DNA from 4 places in the Streptomyces sp. CB09001 genome. Region 1 is predicted to be linked to each of the others. Evidence: riboswitches for the same ligand, from Rfam matches in the RefSeq annotation. Region 1 holds a riboswitch; each other region holds the start of a gene.

Region 1 (4,348 bases):
GCACACCGAATGCGCCGGAATACGCATGACCGACCTCCGCCTCGATCCCCGTGAAACGTCGTCGACGATTGACGTGTATTCAGCGACTCTAGGCCAATCCGGCGGACCGGGAATACAAAAAGCCCCGGCTCGGGAGGCCGGGGCTTTCGGTCACGCCGTCAGACGTTGCCGTCAGACGTTCACGCCGTGGGAGCGGAGATAGGCGACGGGGTCCATGTCCGAACCGTATTCGGGGCTCGTACGGGCCTCGAAGTGCAGGTGCGGTCCGGTGACGTTGCCGGTGGCACCCGAGACGCCGATCTGCCGGCCGGGCTCGACCGACTCGCCGACCGAGACGCCGATGGACGACAGGTGCCCGTACTGCGTGTACGTGCCGTCGTGCATCCTGATCACGACCTGGTTGCCGTACGCCCCGCCCCAGCCGGCCTCGACGACGGTGCCGACGCCGACGGAGTGCACGGACGTGCCGCTGGAGGCGTGGAAGTCGATGCCGGTGTGGCTGCCCGAGGACCACAGTGAGCTGCCGGCCTGGTAGGCGGTGGAGACGTACGAGGCGGTGATCGGCGCGACGAAGGTGTTGAGGCGCTCGCGTTCCGCCTCCCGCGCGGCGCGCTCCTTGGCCTCGCGCGCCTCCTCGGCCGCCTCGGCCGCCCGCTCACGGGCCGCCTCCTGGGCCGCCTCGCGGGCGGCGGCGTCCGCGGCCGCCTGCTTCTGCGCGAGGGCCTGGGCGTCGATCTCGTCGGCTATGGAGTCGCCGATGGTGACGACCGGGGTGAGCCCGGTCTGCTCCACCTCGGGCTCGGCGGCGAGCGCCGGTGCCGCGAGGGTGCCGACCACGCCGGTGGTGGCGAGGGCCGCGACCCCCGCCGCGCGGGCGGTGGTGCGGTGCACCCGGCCGGTACGGCGGTGCTTCCCGGTGGCGCGCGTGAACGCCATGTAGAGGCTTGTCCTTTCCTTCCCTCTCGCCTACCGGGTTAGCTGACGGGTTCGGAGGTGGAAGGTCTCCTACGGACCCCCTCGCGGTGCGCGCGGGCGTCCGATTCACCCCAGGGACTGCGATGGGTCCCCGGCTCCCCTGGCTCGCGCCGTACGGGGACTCGGCGATGACTGTCCGGTGCCGCGGATGCGGCGCACTGCCTGACGAACAGCCCGGACGACGCTAAACGCGGCTGTGTTCAATCCCCAAACGCAACAGGCCTTTTGTAGCGCACGCCACAGGGCAGACGGGCAACCACTCCCCCAATTCGGACAAACGGCGGCCCTGGTGACACACCGGTCACCAGGGCCGCCGCACGTGCGTGCCGCTACTCGGCCGCCACCACGGTGACTTCGCCGATGCCGAGGGCCTCGACGGGCTCCTTGATCTGCGCCGCGTCGCCGACGAGGACCGTCACGAGGCGGTCCACCGGGAAGGCGTTCACGACTGCCGCGGTGGCCTCCACGGTGCCCGTGGCGGTCAGTTGACGGTAGAGCGCGGCCTGGAAGTCGTCGGGCAGGTGCTGCTCGACCTGGTCGGCCAGGGTGCTCGCCACGGCCGCCGCCGTCTCGTACTTCAGCGGCGCCACGCCCACCAGGTTCTGCACGGCCACGTCGCGCTCGCCGTCGGTGAGCCCCTCCGCGGCGAGCTTGCGCAGCACCGTCCACAGGTCGTCCAGGGCGGGACCGGTGTTGGGGGTGTCGACGGATCCGCTGATGGCGAGCATCGCGGCGCCCGTGCCGTCCGGCGCGGAACGCAGGACCTGGCCGAACGCCCGTACGCCGTAGGTGTAGCCCTTCTCCTCGCGCAGGACGCGGTCCAGGCGCGAGGTGAGGGTGCCGCCCAGGCAGTAGGTGCCGAGCACCTGCGCGGGCCACACGCGGTCGTGCCGGTCGGCGCCGGTGCGGCCGATCAGCAGCTGTGTCTGGACGGCTCCCGGACGGTCCACGATGACGACCCTGCCGCGGTCGTCGGCGGTCACCGGGGGCACGGGGCGCGGCTCGGCGGCCGAACCGGTCCACGCGCCCAGTGTGTCGCCGAGCAGCGCGTCGAGGTCGACGCCGGTGAGGTCGCCGACGACCACCGCGGTGGCCGTGGCGGGGCGGACGTGCCGCTCGTAGAAGGCGCGTACGGCCGCCGAGTCGATGGCCTCGACCGTCTCCTCGGTGCCCTGGCGCGGGCGCGACATGCGCGCGTCGGCCGGGAACAGCTCCTTGGAGAGCTCCTTGGCGGCGCGCCGGGAGGGATTGGCCAGCTCGTGCGGGATCTCGTCGAGCCGGTTGCGCACCAGTCGTTCGACCTCGCCGTCCGCGAAGGCGGGCGCCCTGAGGGCGTCGGCGAGCAGGCCGAGGGCCTTGGCGAGGCGCGAGGCGGGCACCTCCAGGCTCAGCCGGACGCCGGGGTGGTCGGCGTGCGCGTCCAGGGTGGCGCCGCAGCGCTCCAGCTCTGCGGCGAAGTCCTCGGCGGAGTGCTTGTCGGTGCCCTCGGAGAAGGCGCGCGCCATGATGGTGGCGACGCCGTCGAGGCCGGCCGGCTCGGCGTCCAGGGGGGCGTCGAGGAGCACCTCGACGGCGACGACCTGCTGGCCGGGGCGATGGCAGCGCAGCACCGTCAGGCCGTTGCCGAGGCTGCCGCGCTCGGGAGCGGGGAACGCCCAGGGCTTGGGCTCGCCGGCCTGCGGCTGCGCGTGGAATTCCATGGTGGCGAGCTCGGTCACTTGGCCGCCTCCTCGTTCTCTTCGGTGGCGTCGGGCACGGAGACGGTGACGGTCGTCTCGTCGGCGTCGGTCTCGCCGGCGGGGGCGGTGGGCTCGTAGACGAGCACCGCGCGGTTGTCGGGTCGCAGGCGGGCCTTGGCGACCTCCTGGACCTCCTCCGCGGTCACCTCGAGCACCCGCTTGACGGCGGTGAGGGCGAGCTGCGGGTCGCCGAACAGGACGGCGTACCGGCACAGTTCGTCGGCGCGGCCGGCGACCGTGCCCAGGCGGTCCAGCCACTCGCGCTCGAGCTGGGCCTGGGCGCGCTCCATCTCCTCGGCCGTGGGGCCCTCCTCGGCGAACCGGGCCAGCTCCTCGTCGATGGCGGTCTCGATGACCGGCACCTCGACGTCGCCGGACGTCTTCACGTCCAGCCAGCCCAGGGAGGGCGCCCCGGCGAGCCGCAGCAGGCCGAAGCCGGCGGCGACGGCGGTGCGGTCGCGGCGCACGAGCCGGTTGTACAGGCGGGACGACTCGCCGCCGCCCAGGACGGTCAGGGCCAGGTCGGCCGCGTCGCACGCGCGCGTGCCGTCCTCCGGCAGGCGGTAGGCCGCCATCAGCGCGCGGGCCGGGACCTCCTCCTCCACGATCTCGCGCAGCTGCTCGCCCATGACGTCGGGCAGCGCACCGTCCCGGGGCGGCTGCTTGCCGTCGTGCGAGGCGATGGAGCCGAAGTACTTCTCGATCCAGGCGAGGGTCTGCTCGGGGTCGATGTCGCCGACGACCGAGAGCACCGCGTTGTTGGGCGCGTAGTAGGTGCGGAAGAACGCGCGCGCGTCCTCCAGGGTCGCCGCGTCCAGGTCGGCCATCGAGCCGATCGGGGTGTGGTGGTACGGGTGGCCCTCCGGGTAGGCGAGGGCGGTCAGCTTCTCGAAGGCGGTGCCGTAGGGGACGTTGTCGTAGCGCTGGCGGCGTTCGTTCTTGACGACGTCCCGCTGGTTCTCCATGGACTCCTCGTCCAGGGCGGCCAGCAGGGAGCCCATGCGGTCGGCCTCCAGCCAGAGGGCGAGCTCCAGCTGGTGGGCGGGCATGGTCTCGAAGTAGTTGGTCCGCTCGAAGCTGGTGGTGCCGTTGAGCGAGCCGCCGGCGCCCTGCACCAGCTCGAAGTGGCCGTTGCCCTTGACCTGGGCGGAGCCCTGGAACATGAGGTGCTCGAAAAGGTGAGCCAGGCCGGTGCGTCCCTTGACCTCGTGGCGCGAGCCGACGTCGTACCAGAGGCACACCGCCGCGACCGGGGTCAGGTGGTCCTCGGAGAGCACCACGCGCAGGCCGTTGGCCAGGCGGTGCTCGGTCGCTGTCAGGCCGCCGGAGCCTGCCTGGGCTGTGGCCGTGTGACCCATGGGCATGTACGTCCCTTCGATCGCGAAATATCTGGTGGGACCACTGGGTGAACCACCGGGGGGAATCAGTGGGCGGAACTGCGGAATTCCGCCGATCCTGCCACTGTATGCAAGCGTGCGGGACACCGGTGGAGTTCCCGGGCCTCGTACGCCGAGAGCGAGAACGCGGTTGACGGGCCGCCGGGGACGACTGCGCGGACCGGTGCCGCCGGACAAGGGCGTACCCTGCGGGCAGCGCCGGGCCGGCAGCCCGTGACGGGTCCTGGTCGGTCGCTG
Region 2 (4,348 bases), 1.1 Mb from region 1:
CGGGATCTGGTCGGAGTCGGCGACGAGCGCGACCTTCTCCAGGAAGTCGGCCAGCGTCCCGGCCTCCTCCCCCTCGGCCCGCTCCTGCTCGAACTCCAGGGCGACGGCCGCCAGTTCCTGGAGGTTCTCGATGCGGGTCTCGTCCTGGGGGTCGGTGGAGGCCTGCAACTCGGCGAGGTACCCGGTGCGTTCGAGGATGGCCTCGAGGACGGTCGCGGGTCCGGCGCCGGACTCGACGACCGTACGGAGATCCTCCATGAGCGTGTTGAACCGCTTGACGGCGTTCGCGGAGCGCGCGGCCATCCCGTACGCCTCGTCGACGCGCTTCAGCGCCTGCGGGAAGCTGATCTTCTCGCGCTGGGAGAGGGCGTCGATCATCGCCTCGGCGCGGTCGCCGATGCCGCGCTTGGGGACGTTGAGGATGCGGCGCAGCGGCACCGAGTCCTCCGGGTTGGCCAGCACCCGCAGGTAGGCCAGGACGTCCCGGACCTCCTTGCGCTCGTAGAAGCGGACGCCGCCGACGACCTTGTAGGGCAGGCCGGTGCGGATGAAGATTTCTTCGAAGACACGGGACTGCGCGTTGGTCCGGTAGAAGACCGCGACGTCGCCGGCCCTGGCCTCGCCCGCGTCGGTGAGGCGGTCTATCTCGTCGGCGACGAACTGCGCCTCGTCGTGCTCGGTGTCGGCGACGTACCCGGTGATCTGCGCGCCGCTGCCCTGGTTGGTCCACAGGTTCTTGGGGCGGCGGGACTCGTTGCGCTCGATGACCGCGTTGGCGGCGCTGAGGATGGTCTGGGTGGAGCGGTAGTTCTGCTCCAGCAGGATCGTCGTCGCGTCCGGGTAGTCCTCCTCGAACTGGAGGATGTTGCGGATGGTGGCCCCGCGGAAGGCGTAGATCGACTGGTCGGCGTCGCCCACCACGCACAGCTCGGCGGGCGGCACCTCGGCCTCCGGCGGCACGTCGACGGGGTGCTCCGAAGCCACGCCGACCAGCTCGCGCACCAGCGCGTACTGCGCGTGGTTGGTGTCCTGGTACTCGTCGACCAGGACGTGCCGGAAGCGGCGGCGGTAGTGCTCGGCGACGTCCGGGAAGGCGCGCAGCAGGTTGACCGTCGTCATGATCAGGTCGTCGAAGTCGAGGGCGTTCGCCTCGCGCAGCCGCGACTGGTACATGGCGTAGGCCTGGGCGAGGGTCTTCTCGAAACCGTCGGCCGCCTGCCCGGCGAAGTCCTCCTCGTCGATCAGCTCGTTCTTCAGGTTCGAGATCTTGGCGCTGAAGGACTTCGGCGGGAACTTCTTGGGGTCGAGGTCCAGGTCGCGGCAGACCAGCGCCATGAGCCGCTTGGAGTCGGCGGCGTCGTAGATCGAGAACGACGAGGTGAAGCCGAGCTTCTTCGACTCGCGGCGCAGGATGCGGACGCACGCGCTGTGGAAGGTCATCACCCACATCGCGTTGGCGCGCGGGCCGACGAGCTGCTCGACGCGCTCCTTCATCTCGCCCGCGGCCTTGTTGGTGAAGGTGATCGCGAGGATCTGGCCCGGGTGGACGCTCCGCTCGGCCAGCAGGTGGGCGATGCGGTGGGTGAGCACGCGGGTCTTGCCGGAGCCGGCACCGGCCACGATGAGCAGCGGGGAGCCGGAGTGGACGACGGCGGCGCGCTGGTTCTCGTTCAGCCCCTCCAGGAGCGCGGCGGCGTCCAGGGCGGGGCGCGGGGCGCCGTCCCGGTAGTGGGTGTCCCGGTCCGGGGGCGCGTCGAACTTCCCGCCGAACAGATCGTGCGGGACCGGCTCCGGTCCGTGATCGTCCTCGGGCGGCGGGGGTTCCTCCTCGTGACCCCGGGGGGTCTGGAGGCTCGCCAGGAAGCTGTCGTCAAAGAGGCTGCTCATCGCTCTCCGAGTCTAGGGCGCCCCACCGACAACCCGGTGCCACCCCGGAAAATGCCCGGCACCCTCCAGCACGGGCACGCCCTGCGACCAGCGGGACCACGAAGAGTGACGCCCACGACCGCCCGGTGACGCCCGCACAGAAGGTCACGAAAATGTATCGGGCATATCACCCACCAACCTTCACAGCGGCCACACGAGTTGGCTACGGTGCGGGGCAGGCCGCTCGACCCCCTCCGGCGAACCTCGCCGGGCCGCGCGGCCTCCGCCGAGTCCGACGTGCCCGCACGGCACCCGGAGCCGGGGACCCAACCGAGAACTTTGGGGTGAATCGGCCGTACCGTCCTCGACGAGGGACGGTCACGCCGTAGGGCAACCCTTCCGAACCACCGCCCGAACCCGACAGCTAACCCGGTAGGCGGAGCACTGGAAGGAGTCGCCTCCTTGGCGTCGCACCGCAAGTCGCGCCCCACCGGTACCCGCGTCGCGGGCATACGGACCCCGGCCCTCGCCACCGCGGCCCTCACCTCCGTCGCGCTGCTGTCCCAGACGGCGAACGCCACGCCGTCGGACGACCGGCCGACCCTGGAGGAGGTCGAGAAGAAGGTCGACGACCTCTACCGCCAGGCCGGGTCGGCGACCGAGAAGTACAACGCGGCCAAGGAGAAGACCACCAAGCAGCGCAAGAAGGTCGACACCCTCCTCGACGACGTCGCCCAGCGCACCCAGAGGCTCAACGACGCGCGCGAGGAGCTGGGTTCCTTCGCCTCCGCCCAGTACCGCACGGGCGCCTCGGTCCCGGAGACCGCGACGCTGCTGCTCGCGGACTCGCCGCAGGACTACTTCGACCAGAACCAGCTGATGAACCGGCTCACCGGCCGGCAGAAGACCGCCGTCGACGACTACGTCACGCAGCAGTCCGAGACGATGAAGAAGCGCCGGGAGGCCACCGAGAGCCTCGACACGCTCACCGACTCGCAGACCGATCTGAAGACGGCCAAGTCGACCGTCCAGAAGAAGCTGGCCACCGCGCGGGAGCTGCTCTCGGAACTGACCGCCGAGGAGAAGGCCCGGCTCGCGGCGATCGAGAGGAAGAAGCAGGAGGAGGCCGAGCGCAAGGCCGCCGAGCTGGCGAAGCAGCAGGCGGCGCAGGAGGAGGCCGAGCGCAAGCGTCGGGAGGCCGCCCAGCAGGAGACCGGCTCCGGATCCGGCGGCACCGGCTCGTCGGAGTCCTCGGACTCGTCGACGCCGGACACCTCGACCGGCACCAAGGCCGAGAAGGCGATCGCCTTCGCCCGCGCCCAGATCGGCAAGCCGTACGTCTGGGGCGCCACGGGACCGGGTTCCTACGACTGCTCGGGCCTCACCCAGGCCGCCTGGAAGGCCGCCGGCGTGACGCTGCCGCGCGTCACCTACGACCAGGTCAACGCCGGCACGACCGTCTCCGTCTCCCAGGCGCAACCCGGTGACCTGGTCTTCTTCTACGACGACATCAGCCATGTCGGCCTGTACATCGGCGACGGCATGATGATCCACGCCCCGAAGCCCGGCGCGTACGTCCGCGAGGAGTCGATCTTCTACGACGGCGAGTCGTCGATCTACAGCGTGGTGCGCCCGGCCTGATCGGCGAGGGTCTTTAGCATCGGGCGCATGTCATCGGCCACCCATCCCTCCGCATTGCGCGCCTGGTGGGCGCAGCGCCCACCGGCGGCCGGGGCCGCGGTGATGGCGACCGGCATCGTGTCGGTCGCGCTGCACCTGACGGGCCGCGAGGTCCTGTCCCGGATCGCCCTGGCGCTGGCCTGCGGCGCCTGGCTGATACTGGCGGCGAACTTCGTCTACCTGCTGCTGGCCGACCGGGCGCAGTGGGTGAAGCGGGCCGGGACGCCTGGCGCGCTCACCGCCGTCGCCGCGACGACCGTGCTCGGCACCCGTTTCTCCCTGCTCGGCTGGTCGCTCCTGGCGGCGGTGCTGCTGGCGCTGGCGGCCCTGCTGTGGCCGTGGCTGCTGTTCCTGGTGGTGCGGCACTGGGGGCGGAGGATGCCCGGGGCGGTGTTCCTGGGCTGCGTGGCCACGGAGGGGCTCACCGTGCTCGCCGCCACGCTGGCCGCGGCCACCTCGACGCCGTGGCTGGCGCATGCGGCGCTGGTGCCGTTCTGGCTGGGGATCGTGCTCTACCTGATCGCGCTGTTCCGCTTCGACCTGCGGCAGGTGGCCCGGGGCTCCGGGGACCACTGGGTGGCGGGCGGCGCGCTCGCCATCTCGGCGCTCGCCGGTGCCAAGCTGCTCGCGGCGGCCGGGACCGGAATGTACCTGTGGAACGCCGACGACCAGGCCGTCCTGCACGACGTGACCGTCTTCCTGCTCACGCTCGACCTCGCCTGGTACGCCGTGCTCCTGGCCGCCGAGATCGTCTGGCCCCGCCTGCGCTACGACGTGCGCCGCTGGTCGACCGTCTTCCCGC
Region 3 (4,348 bases), 1.1 Mb from region 1:
TCCCTGCTCCAGGTAGGCGTCGACGCCGCCCCACGTCTCCTCGACGGTCTCGAAGGCCGCCGCCAGGTACTCGGCGCGCGCGTCGAACAGAGGACTGAGCAGCTCCATGACCTCGGGGGAGTAGGCCGAGGCCGCGGCACCGCTGCGGCGCACCTTGTAGCGCCGGTGCGCGGCGTTCGACTTCAGGTAGTCCTCGACGACGGCCTCGCGCTCGACGCCCAGGGCGAGCAGGGTGACGGCGATCGACAGGCCCGCCCGGTCCTTTCCGGCGGCGCAGTGCATCAGGGCGGGGACGCTGTCCTCGGCGAGCGCGTGCAGGATGCGGGAGTGCTCCGCGGTGCGCTCCGCGACGATCGATCGGTAGGAGCGGATCATCCGGTCCGCGGCCTTGCCGTCGGCCAGGATCTCGCGCAGCTGGTCGAGGTCGCCGTCCCGGACCATCGTCCAGAACTCGGCGCCGTCGGCCGGGTCGCTCAGCGGCAGGTTCACATTGCGCACGCCCGGCAGCTCGACGTCCGGGCCCTCGAGCTTCTGGTCGGCCGCGTTGCGGAAGTCGAAGATGGTGTGCAGGCCCAGCGAGGCCAGGAACGCGGCGTCCTCCCCGGTGGCGTGAGCCAGGTGACCACTGCGGAACAGCACCCCCTGGCGCACCCGCCGCCCGTCCACGGTCGGCAGTCCGCCCACGTCCCGGAAGTTGCGCACACCGGTCAGCTCGGGTTCGGTCGACGGGACCTGCTGCGTCACGGGGGGCTCCTCCCACTCCGCCCCGCCGCCGCTGCTCGCCGGCGGGCTCCACCCGACGATACGGCATCACCCGTGTGCGAAATCGCACCCCGAGGCACATTCCGAGCCGATAAAGGCCTTCTGTCCGAATTGGCGCCTTAGTTACAACTGGCCCTGAAATGGCGGATGGTGAATGAGAGGCGCGTGAGCAGCGTCATATCCGTGACCGTCCGTTGCCCGTCATGTTCACGTAATTCAACTGCTTCTCAAGGGGCTTTAGATAAAACGCGCAGTGGAAAACGACGCAGTGTTACCGGATATTCCCGTAATGGATCAATCGGAACACCCGTCGGGGGAACCCCTCGCTTGTCCCCGTCCGTCTTGGTCCCTTACGTTCACCACCGATCCGGACGGACGCCTAATCCTGCCGCCGACCGGAGCCCGCACTCATCGACCACCCGTACACGGCAGGAGCGGGGGACCCACAGGTAGAACTGCCTGTTCCGGTTCCCGGAACGGCTTGGGGTAAAGCCGCGTTTCGGCGCGGCCGGGCATCTCCAGCCCGCACCCGACAGCTCACCTCGCAGGCGCCGGAGAGGAATTCGCCATGCCCGCGAAGGGTAAGCACCGCCGTACCAGGGCCATGCGCCTGACCCGCACCATCGCCGTCGCCGGTACCGGTGGCGCCGCGCTCGCGCTCCCGCTGATGGGTGCCGCCGCCGCCAACGCCGCTCCCACGCACTCCGTTTCCGAGCAGGCCGTGCAGTCCGTTCCGACGTCCGCCAAGAAGGCCGCCGCCGAGAAGAACTCCGACTCGCGCACCTACACCGTGAAGAGCGGCGACTACCTCTCGAAGATCGCCGACGAGCAGGACGTCGACGGCGGCTGGAAGAAGCTCTACGCGGACAACCGCGAGGCCGTCGGTTCCGACCCCTCGCTGATCCACCCCGGGCTCAAGCTCTCGATCGACGGCCAGGCCGCCAAGTCGTCGGCGCCGTCCTCCGCGCAGTCGCAGAAGCCCGCGCAGAAGTCCGCCGAGAAGCCCGCCGCCGCGAAGCCGGCCAAGAAGTCGACGGACGCCGCGAAGACCTCCTCCTCGGACGACTCCGGCTCCTCGGAGTCCTCGAACACAGGCACCCAGTCCGCGGGCACCACCAGCGGCTACACCTCCCCCGTCGCGGGCGGCACCGTCGGCACCCCGTACCACCAGTCCGGCAGCATGTGGTCCAGCGGCTACCACACCGGCACCGACTTCGTCGTCCCGACCGGCACCTCGCTCAAGGCCGTCGGCGCGGGCACCGTCGTCTCCGCCGGCTGGGGCGGCGCGTACGGCAACCAGGTCGTCATCCAGCTCGCCGACGGCCACTACGCCCAGTACGCCCACCTCTCCTCGCTCTCCGTCTCCGCCGGTCAGTCGGTGACGGCGGGTCAGCAGGTCGGCCTCTCGGGTGCCACCGGCAACGTGACCGGCCCGCACCTGCACTTCGAGATCCGCACCACGCCGGACTACGGCTCGGACATCGACCCGCTGGCGTTCCTGCGCTCGCACGGCGTCTCCGTCTGACGACCGGTTCCGCGCGGCCCCCGCGCCCCGAAGGCCGGACCCCGATCCCCGGGTCCGGCCTTCGGTGTGTCCGGACCTCGGCGTACGCGCCGTGCAGCGCCCTCGCCGTATTCCGGAATTGACGAATACTTTAGGCGTGGCCTTTCTCACCGCCCGTCAACCCCTTCCTACGGTCGCGTAGGCCACATTCCAAGGTGAATCATGGGCCGATGTGGCCAACGATTCGAAGAGTGACAGCAGAGCAGTGATCGGGTCGTACGTGGCGGTGGGGGACAGCTTCACCGAGGGCGTCGGCGACCCCGGCCCCGAGGGGGCGTTCGTCGGCTGGGCCGACCGGCTCGCCGTACTGCTCGCGGACCGGCGCCCCGAGGGCGACTTCACGTACACGAACCTCGCCGTGCGCGGCAGGCTCCTCGACCAGATCGTGGCGGAACAGGTCCCGCGAGTCGTCGGACTCGCGCCGGACCTGGTCTCGTTCGCGGCAGGCGGCAACGACATCATCCGGCCCGGCACCGATCCCGACGAGGTCGCCGAGCGGTTCGAGCTGGCGGTGGCCGCGCTGACCGCCGCGGCCGGAACCGTCCTGGTGACCACCGGATTCGACACCCGTGGGGTGCCCGTCCTCAAGCACCTGCGCGGCAAGATCGCCACGTACAACGGGCACGTCCGTGCCGTCGCCGACCGCTACGGCTGCCCGGTGCTCGACCTGTGGTCGCTGCGGAGCGTCCAGGACCGCAGGGCGTGGGACGCCGACCGGCTGCACCTGTCGCCCGAGGGGCACACCCGCGTGGCGCTGCGCGCGGGGCAGGCCCTGGGCCTGCGCGTCCCGGCCGACCCGGACCAGCCCTGGCCGCCCCTGCCGCCGCGCGGCACGCTCGACGTCCGGCGCGACGACGTGCACTGGGCGCGCGAGTACCTGGTGCCGTGGATCGGGCGCCGGCTGCGCGGCGAGTCGTCGGGCGACCACGTGACGGCCAAGGGGACGCTGTCGCCGGACGACATCAAGACGCGGATCGCCTCGGTGGCCTGACGGCGGGTGTCCGAGAGGGCCGGTGCCGGTGCCCCGACGGGCCCGGTGTCCCGGCCGGCGCTAGCGCCGCGTGGTCGTCAACGCCGCGCGCTCCAGCCCGAGTTCCCGGGCCAGGGCCTCGTCCACCCACTCCTGCGCCCGGGTCCGCGACACCGTGCCCGTGTACGACGTGAGCTGCACCGCCAGCCCGTCCAGCAACGCCGTCAGCCGCAGGGCCGCGGCGTCCGGCTCGGGGCAGGAGAACTCACCGGCGGCCACGCCCTCGGCGATGACCTCGGCGATCGCCGCCTTCCACTGGCGGTCCAGCTCGCGCGTGACGTCCCGCAGCGCGGGCTCGCGCGGCGCCGCCGCCCAGCCCTCGATCCACAGCCGCCAGCCCTTGGCCGGACCGGTCGGCGCGTACCAGCGCACGGCCGCCCGCAGACGGCGCAGCGCCGAGGTGCGACGGGCGAGCAGCCCCCGCAGATGGGCGAGGTCGTCCTCGGCGGCATGGGTGAACGCGGCGGCGACCAGCCGCTCCTTCGTGGAGAAGTGGTAGAGCACCAGGGCGTTGCTGACACCGAGCGCCGCGGCCACGTCGGCGATCCGCAACGCCGCCACGCCCCGCGCGGATATCTGCTCGACGGCGGCGCCCAGCAGCTCCTCGCGCCGCTCCGCCACGCTCAACCGGACTCTCCCCACGGACGTCACCCTATACAGGCGCCCCGGACGTGCGCCGACGCCCTTCCCGGTCCCGGCGGACCTGGGGAACACGGATGTCACATCCGTCGTTCGAGGTGACGTAGGACGAGAAGACCATACTGAGAGCCTGAACCACTCCACCTGGAGGTACCGTGGCCGCTTTCCGTTCCCCGAGTCCCGGGTTCAGCGTGCCCCGGCCCGCGGCCTTCGGCGCGGACCCGAGCGGTGAGCGCATGGCGCGCATCCGCAGATCGCCGCACTTCCGCGACGGCGTCTTCCAGAACCCCGGGGGCACGGCACGGACCCGGCCCTCCGGATCGGCCGCCGAATTCGCCAAGATCTACTTCAAC
Region 4 (4,348 bases), 2.9 Mb from region 1:
TCGGCGTAGGCGTCGTCCTGCCAGCGTGCCTTGAGGTCGCGCAGGTCCTCGACCCGCTGCCGGGTCTCCCGCTGCTCCCGCTGGAGATCGGCGATCTCGGCACGCTGGGCGACGTACTGCCGTATCGGGTAGGCGAGCGCCACGACGAGCGAGCAGAGCACCATCGCGAGCAGCGCGGCCCGGCCGGTCAGCCGGGAGCGCCGGGCCTGGCGCCTGGTCTGCGAACGGTAGACCCGGGCCGCGGTCTGTTCCCCGATGATCCGGATCCTGGTCGCGGTGGAGAAACGGTCCCGGTCCTTCACGGCCATCTGGTCTCCGCCTCCCGTGCACGCGCGTACGTCCCCGCACACGGTACGGGACCGGATACGGGGACGTACGTACGACGCTGCCTTCTACCGGGCGGTCAGCCCTTACTGGGCCTACTGGTTCGCAGAGCGGAACCGGGGGAACGCGCTGCGGCCGGCGTACACCGCGGCGTCGTCGAGGATCTCCTCGATGCGCAGCAGCTGGTTGTACTTGGCGACGCGCTCGGAGCGGGCCGGGGCGCCGGTCTTGATCTGGCCGCAGTTGGTGGCGACGGCCAGGTCGGCGATGGTGACGTCCTCGGTCTCGCCGGAGCGGTGGGACATCATGCACTTGAAGCCGTTGCGCTGGGCCAGCTCGACGGCGTCCAGGGTCTCGGTCAGCGAACCGATCTGGTTGACCTTGACCAGCAGGGCGTTGGCCGAGTTCTCCTCGATGCCGCGGGCCAGGCGCTCCGGGTTGGTGACGAACAGGTCGTCACCGACCAGCTGGACCTTGTCGCCGAGCTTGGCGGTGATGGTGTTCCAGCCGTCCCAGTCGTCCTCGAACAGCGGGTCCTCGATGGAGACCAGCGGGTACGCCTCGACCAGCTCGGCGTAGTACTCGGTCATCTCGGCGGCGGTGCGCTCCTTGCCCTCGAAGGAGTAGGAGCCGTCCTTGTAGAACTCGGACGCGGCGACGTCGAGCGCGAGGGCGATCTGCTCGCCGGGGGTGTAGCCGGCCTCCTTGATCGCCTCGAGGATGAGGTCGAGGGCCTCGCGGTTGGAGCCGAGGTTCGGGGCGAAGCCGCCCTCGTCGCCGAGGCCGGTGGCCAGGCCCTTGTTCTTCAGGACCTTCTTGAGGGTGTGGTAGACCTCGGCGCCCCAGCGCAGGGCCTCGGAGAAGGACTCCGCGCCGATCGGGGCGATCATGAACTCCTGGATGTCCACGTTGGAGTCGGCGTGCGAGCCGCCGTTCAGGATGTTCATCATCGGCACCGGCAGCAGGTGCGCGTTGGGGCCGCCCAGGTAGCGGAAGAGCGGCAGGTCGCTGGCCTCGGAGGCGGCGTGGGCGACGGCGAGGGAGACGCCGAGGATGGCGTTGGCGCCGAGCGAGCCCTTGTTGTCGGTGGCGTCCAGGTCGAACATGGCCTGGTCGATCAGGCGCTGCTCGGTGGCGTCGTAGCCGACCAGCTCCGGGCCGATCTGCTCGATGACGGCCAGCACGGCCTTCTCGACGCCCTTGCCGAGGTAACGGCTCGGGTCGCCGTCACGCAGTTCGATGGCCTCGAAGGCACCGGTGGAGGCGCCGGACGGAACGGCGGCACGACCCGTGCTGCCGTCGTCGAGGCCGACCTCGACCTCGACCGTGGGGTTGCCTCGGGAGTCCAGGATTTCCCGGGCTACGACGACGTCGATGGACGGCACGAGCATCTCCTTCTTCAATGTGACGCTTCACTGTGACGCTTCGGTGTGCCGCGGTCCCGCGGGACCGCGACGGCTCTGCGGGACCGAGCCTAACCGGCTCCGGGCGATCGGCCAGCCGATCGCCCACCCGCTGGACAGAACCGAGAGTAAATTGTTTCCGAACGGAACAAAGGCGGAACATGAAAAGTCCCGCCCCGGTGCGTACGGGGGAACACGCACCGGGGCGGGAGTCGCGGAGGCCGCCGCCGCTTACTTCAGGTGCAGCTGCTGGCCCGGGTAGATCAGGTCGGCGTCGTCGACGATGTCGTCGTTCAGCTTGAAGAGCTTCGCCCAGCCGCCCTTGACGTCGTGCTCCTCGGCGATCGAGCTGAGGGTGTCGCCCTTGACGACCTTGTACTCGCCGTCGCCCTTCTCGACCTTCTTGCCGGTCGGGGTGGTGACGGTCTTCTTGGCGGGCTTCTCGGCCTTCGGCTCGGCGGCCGGGCGCTCGGAGGAGCGGGAGGCCTTCTGCTCGGTGGAGCGCTCGGTGGTGGAGCCGCTGCTCTGGCTCTGCGAGCCCTCGGAGCTGCCGGAGCCGCTGTCCTGGGAGCCGCCACCGGTGTAGGCGGCGCCCGACAGGCCGGTGCCGCAGACCGGCCAGGCACCCTTGCCCTGGCCCGCGAGCACCTTCTCGGCGATCTCGATCTGCTGGGACTTGCTCGCCTGGTCGGCGGAGGAGGCGTACTGCGTACCACCGTAGGCGGCCCAGGTGGAGGCGGAGAACTGCAGACCGCCGTAGTAACCGTTGCCGGTGTTGATGGACCAGTTGCCGCCGGACTCGCACTGGGCGACGGCGTCCCACTCGGACGCGGTGGCGGCGGAGGCGTTGCCGGCCGCCATCAGCGGGGCGGCGACGGCGGCACCGGTGACGCCGGCGACGGCGATGACACGGGTGGCCTTGGACGGGCGACGGTGCTTGCCCTTGCCGGAAAACAGCATGGTTGATCCCCTCACCGACGCCTGCGAGGTGAGCTGTCGGGTTCGGGCCGGTTGAGTTGCCCGGCCGGGTTCCTCCCGGAACTCGGCTTCACCCCTAGCCGCTCCGGCTCAACTGCCCGGTGCGGCACTTACCTTGGGTCCCCCGCTCCTGCCTGCGGCGCTTGACGCGACGACTGTTCCCGTACGGCCGCTGGCAGGATTCGGCGTTGCGGCTGTCGGGGCCCGCGGTGGCGAGCGGTCATGACCGTAGACACGCGCTCCGCGGATTTTCAAAGACGATCACGGCTTCTGAGACCTATCTCTCACGAGATCCAAAAGGGACATACGGTCTCTAACCGTGACGTGAACTCCCCCTACTTTTCGCCCGATTCGCCCGTGACCGTGAGCGTCTGACCGGGCAGGATGTGGTCCGGGTCGGCACCGACGACGGTCGCGTTGTCGGCGTAGAGCGTGCGCCACCCGCCGTCGACCTCAAGGGAGTCGGCGATGGCCCAGAGACTGTCGCCGGTGCGGACGACGTAACGGCCGTCCCCGGCCTCCCGCTCGCCACCGTCGCGCGAGGCGTGCCGGCCCGTCGTCGGGTCCGTACGCCCCTCCCCCGCCGCACCCTCGTCCGCGGTGCCGCCCCGGTGCTTGCCGGAGCCGGACGAGCCCTCGGTGCCCTGCGATTCGGCACTGACGGAGGGGTCGGATTCGGACGAAGTGTCCGGCTTGGCGGATTGGTCCGCCTCATCGGACGGAGCGTCAGACGACGGCGAAGAAGAGGGCGAAGGGGACGAAGAGGATGCTCCGGACGTCGACTCCGGCGTCTCGGCCGTGCCGGACGAACCGCTCGAGCCGGACGACTCGGATGACTGGGGCGACTCGGGTGTTTCGGTGGTCGCGGGTGTTTCGGACGACTTGGTGGTGTCCTGCTCCCCCGAGGTGTCCGAACCCTCCGACGCCCCGTCACCGGCCGTGCCGGAGCCGGAGCCGCCGCCCGTGACCCCGGAGTCGCTGCCCAGTCCGGCCAGCAGACCGCAGGTCGGCCAGGCGGCGATGCCCTGGTCCGCGTGTATCTTCTCGGCGATTCGTATCTGCTGGGAGCGACTGGCCTGGTCGGCGCTGGGGGCGTAGTCCAGCCCGCCGTACCGCTCCCAGGCGTCCTGGGACAGCTGCAGGCCGCCGTAGTACCCGTTGCCGCTGTTCTGGCTCCAGGCACCACCGGTCTCGCACTCGGCGACCTGGTCCCAGTTCGCGGAGTCGGCCGCGTGGGCGCCGGTGGCACCGAGCAGCGGGATCGCGATGGCGGAGCCGGTCACTCCGGCGGCGACGACCAGTGCGGGTGCCTGGCGGGGGCGGCGGTGACGACCGTTCCCGGAGAGCATGCGACGACCTTTCACGAGACGACGGGGACCGCGCGGCGGATGACGCTCGACACCACGCTGATCCGTGAACGTATAGGGAGATCATCACTTGTCACAAGTTCATGCCGCGCAGATCACGTGAAGATCACAGAGTTGAGCGCGTGTCACTTTTGCGTCGGCGACGGACCGTTGCCCGCCGATGACGCGAGCGGTGTGAACGAGACCGGCAAAGTGCGCAGACCTCGCATGATGAGGCCGCCGCGCCACCGGAGTTCGGCCGGGTCCGCGGCGAGGCGGAGGTCCGGCAGCCGGGTG

The links. Region 1 has a riboswitch for cyclic di-AMP ahead of C4J65_RS26140 (M23 family metallopeptidase). Riboswitches for the same ligand answer to the same signal wherever they lie in the genome.
Region 2: linked by a shared signal. The riboswitch ahead of C4J65_RS21080 (C40 family peptidase) and the one ahead of C4J65_RS26140 (M23 family metallopeptidase) in region 1 are both predicted to bind cyclic di-AMP.
Region 3: linked by a shared signal. The riboswitch ahead of C4J65_RS30905 (M23 family metallopeptidase) and the one ahead of C4J65_RS26140 (M23 family metallopeptidase) in region 1 are both predicted to bind cyclic di-AMP.
Region 4: linked by a shared signal. The riboswitch ahead of rpfA (resuscitation-promoting factor protein RpfA) and the one ahead of C4J65_RS26140 (M23 family metallopeptidase) in region 1 are both predicted to bind cyclic di-AMP.

Annotation. Positions count from the first base shown of each region.
Region 1 is NZ_CP026730.1:5,609,333-5,613,680, reverse strand. It holds gene C4J65_RS26145 (GntR family transcriptional regulator) at 1-27, opposite strand, end outside; gene C4J65_RS26140 (M23 family metallopeptidase) at 172-936, opposite strand; cyclic di-AMP (ydaO/yuaA leader) riboswitch at 949-1,113, opposite strand; gene C4J65_RS26135 (pitrilysin family protein) at 1,305-2,693, opposite strand; gene C4J65_RS26130 (pitrilysin family protein) at 2,690-4,078, opposite strand.
Region 2 is NZ_CP026730.1:4,497,764-4,502,111, reverse strand. It holds gene pcrA (DNA helicase PcrA) at 1-1,887, opposite strand, end outside; cyclic di-AMP (ydaO/yuaA leader) riboswitch at 2,141-2,322, shown strand; gene C4J65_RS21080 (C40 family peptidase) at 2,329-3,507, shown strand; gene C4J65_RS21075 (tellurite resistance/C4-dicarboxylate transporter family protein) at 3,535-4,348, shown strand, end outside.
Region 3 is NZ_CP026730.1:6,709,640-6,713,987, forward strand. It holds gene C4J65_RS30900 (tyrosine-protein phosphatase) at 1-744, opposite strand, end outside; cyclic di-AMP (ydaO/yuaA leader) riboswitch at 1,169-1,326, shown strand; gene C4J65_RS30905 (M23 family metallopeptidase) at 1,331-2,287, shown strand; gene C4J65_RS30910 (SGNH/GDSL hydrolase family protein) at 2,532-3,317, shown strand; gene C4J65_RS30915 (TetR family transcriptional regulator C-terminal domain-containing protein) at 3,378-3,998, opposite strand; gene C4J65_RS30920 (MBL fold metallo-hydrolase) at 4,151-4,348, shown strand, end outside.
Region 4 is NZ_CP026730.1:2,744,996-2,749,343, forward strand. It holds gene divIC (cell division protein DivIC) at 1-308, opposite strand, end outside; gene eno (phosphopyruvate hydratase) at 420-1,709, opposite strand; gene rpfA (resuscitation-promoting factor protein RpfA) at 1,959-2,687, opposite strand; cyclic di-AMP (ydaO/yuaA leader) riboswitch at 2,691-2,857, opposite strand; gene C4J65_RS12680 (transglycosylase family protein) at 3,041-4,054, opposite strand; gene C4J65_RS12685 (cytochrome P450) at 4,198-4,348, opposite strand, start outside.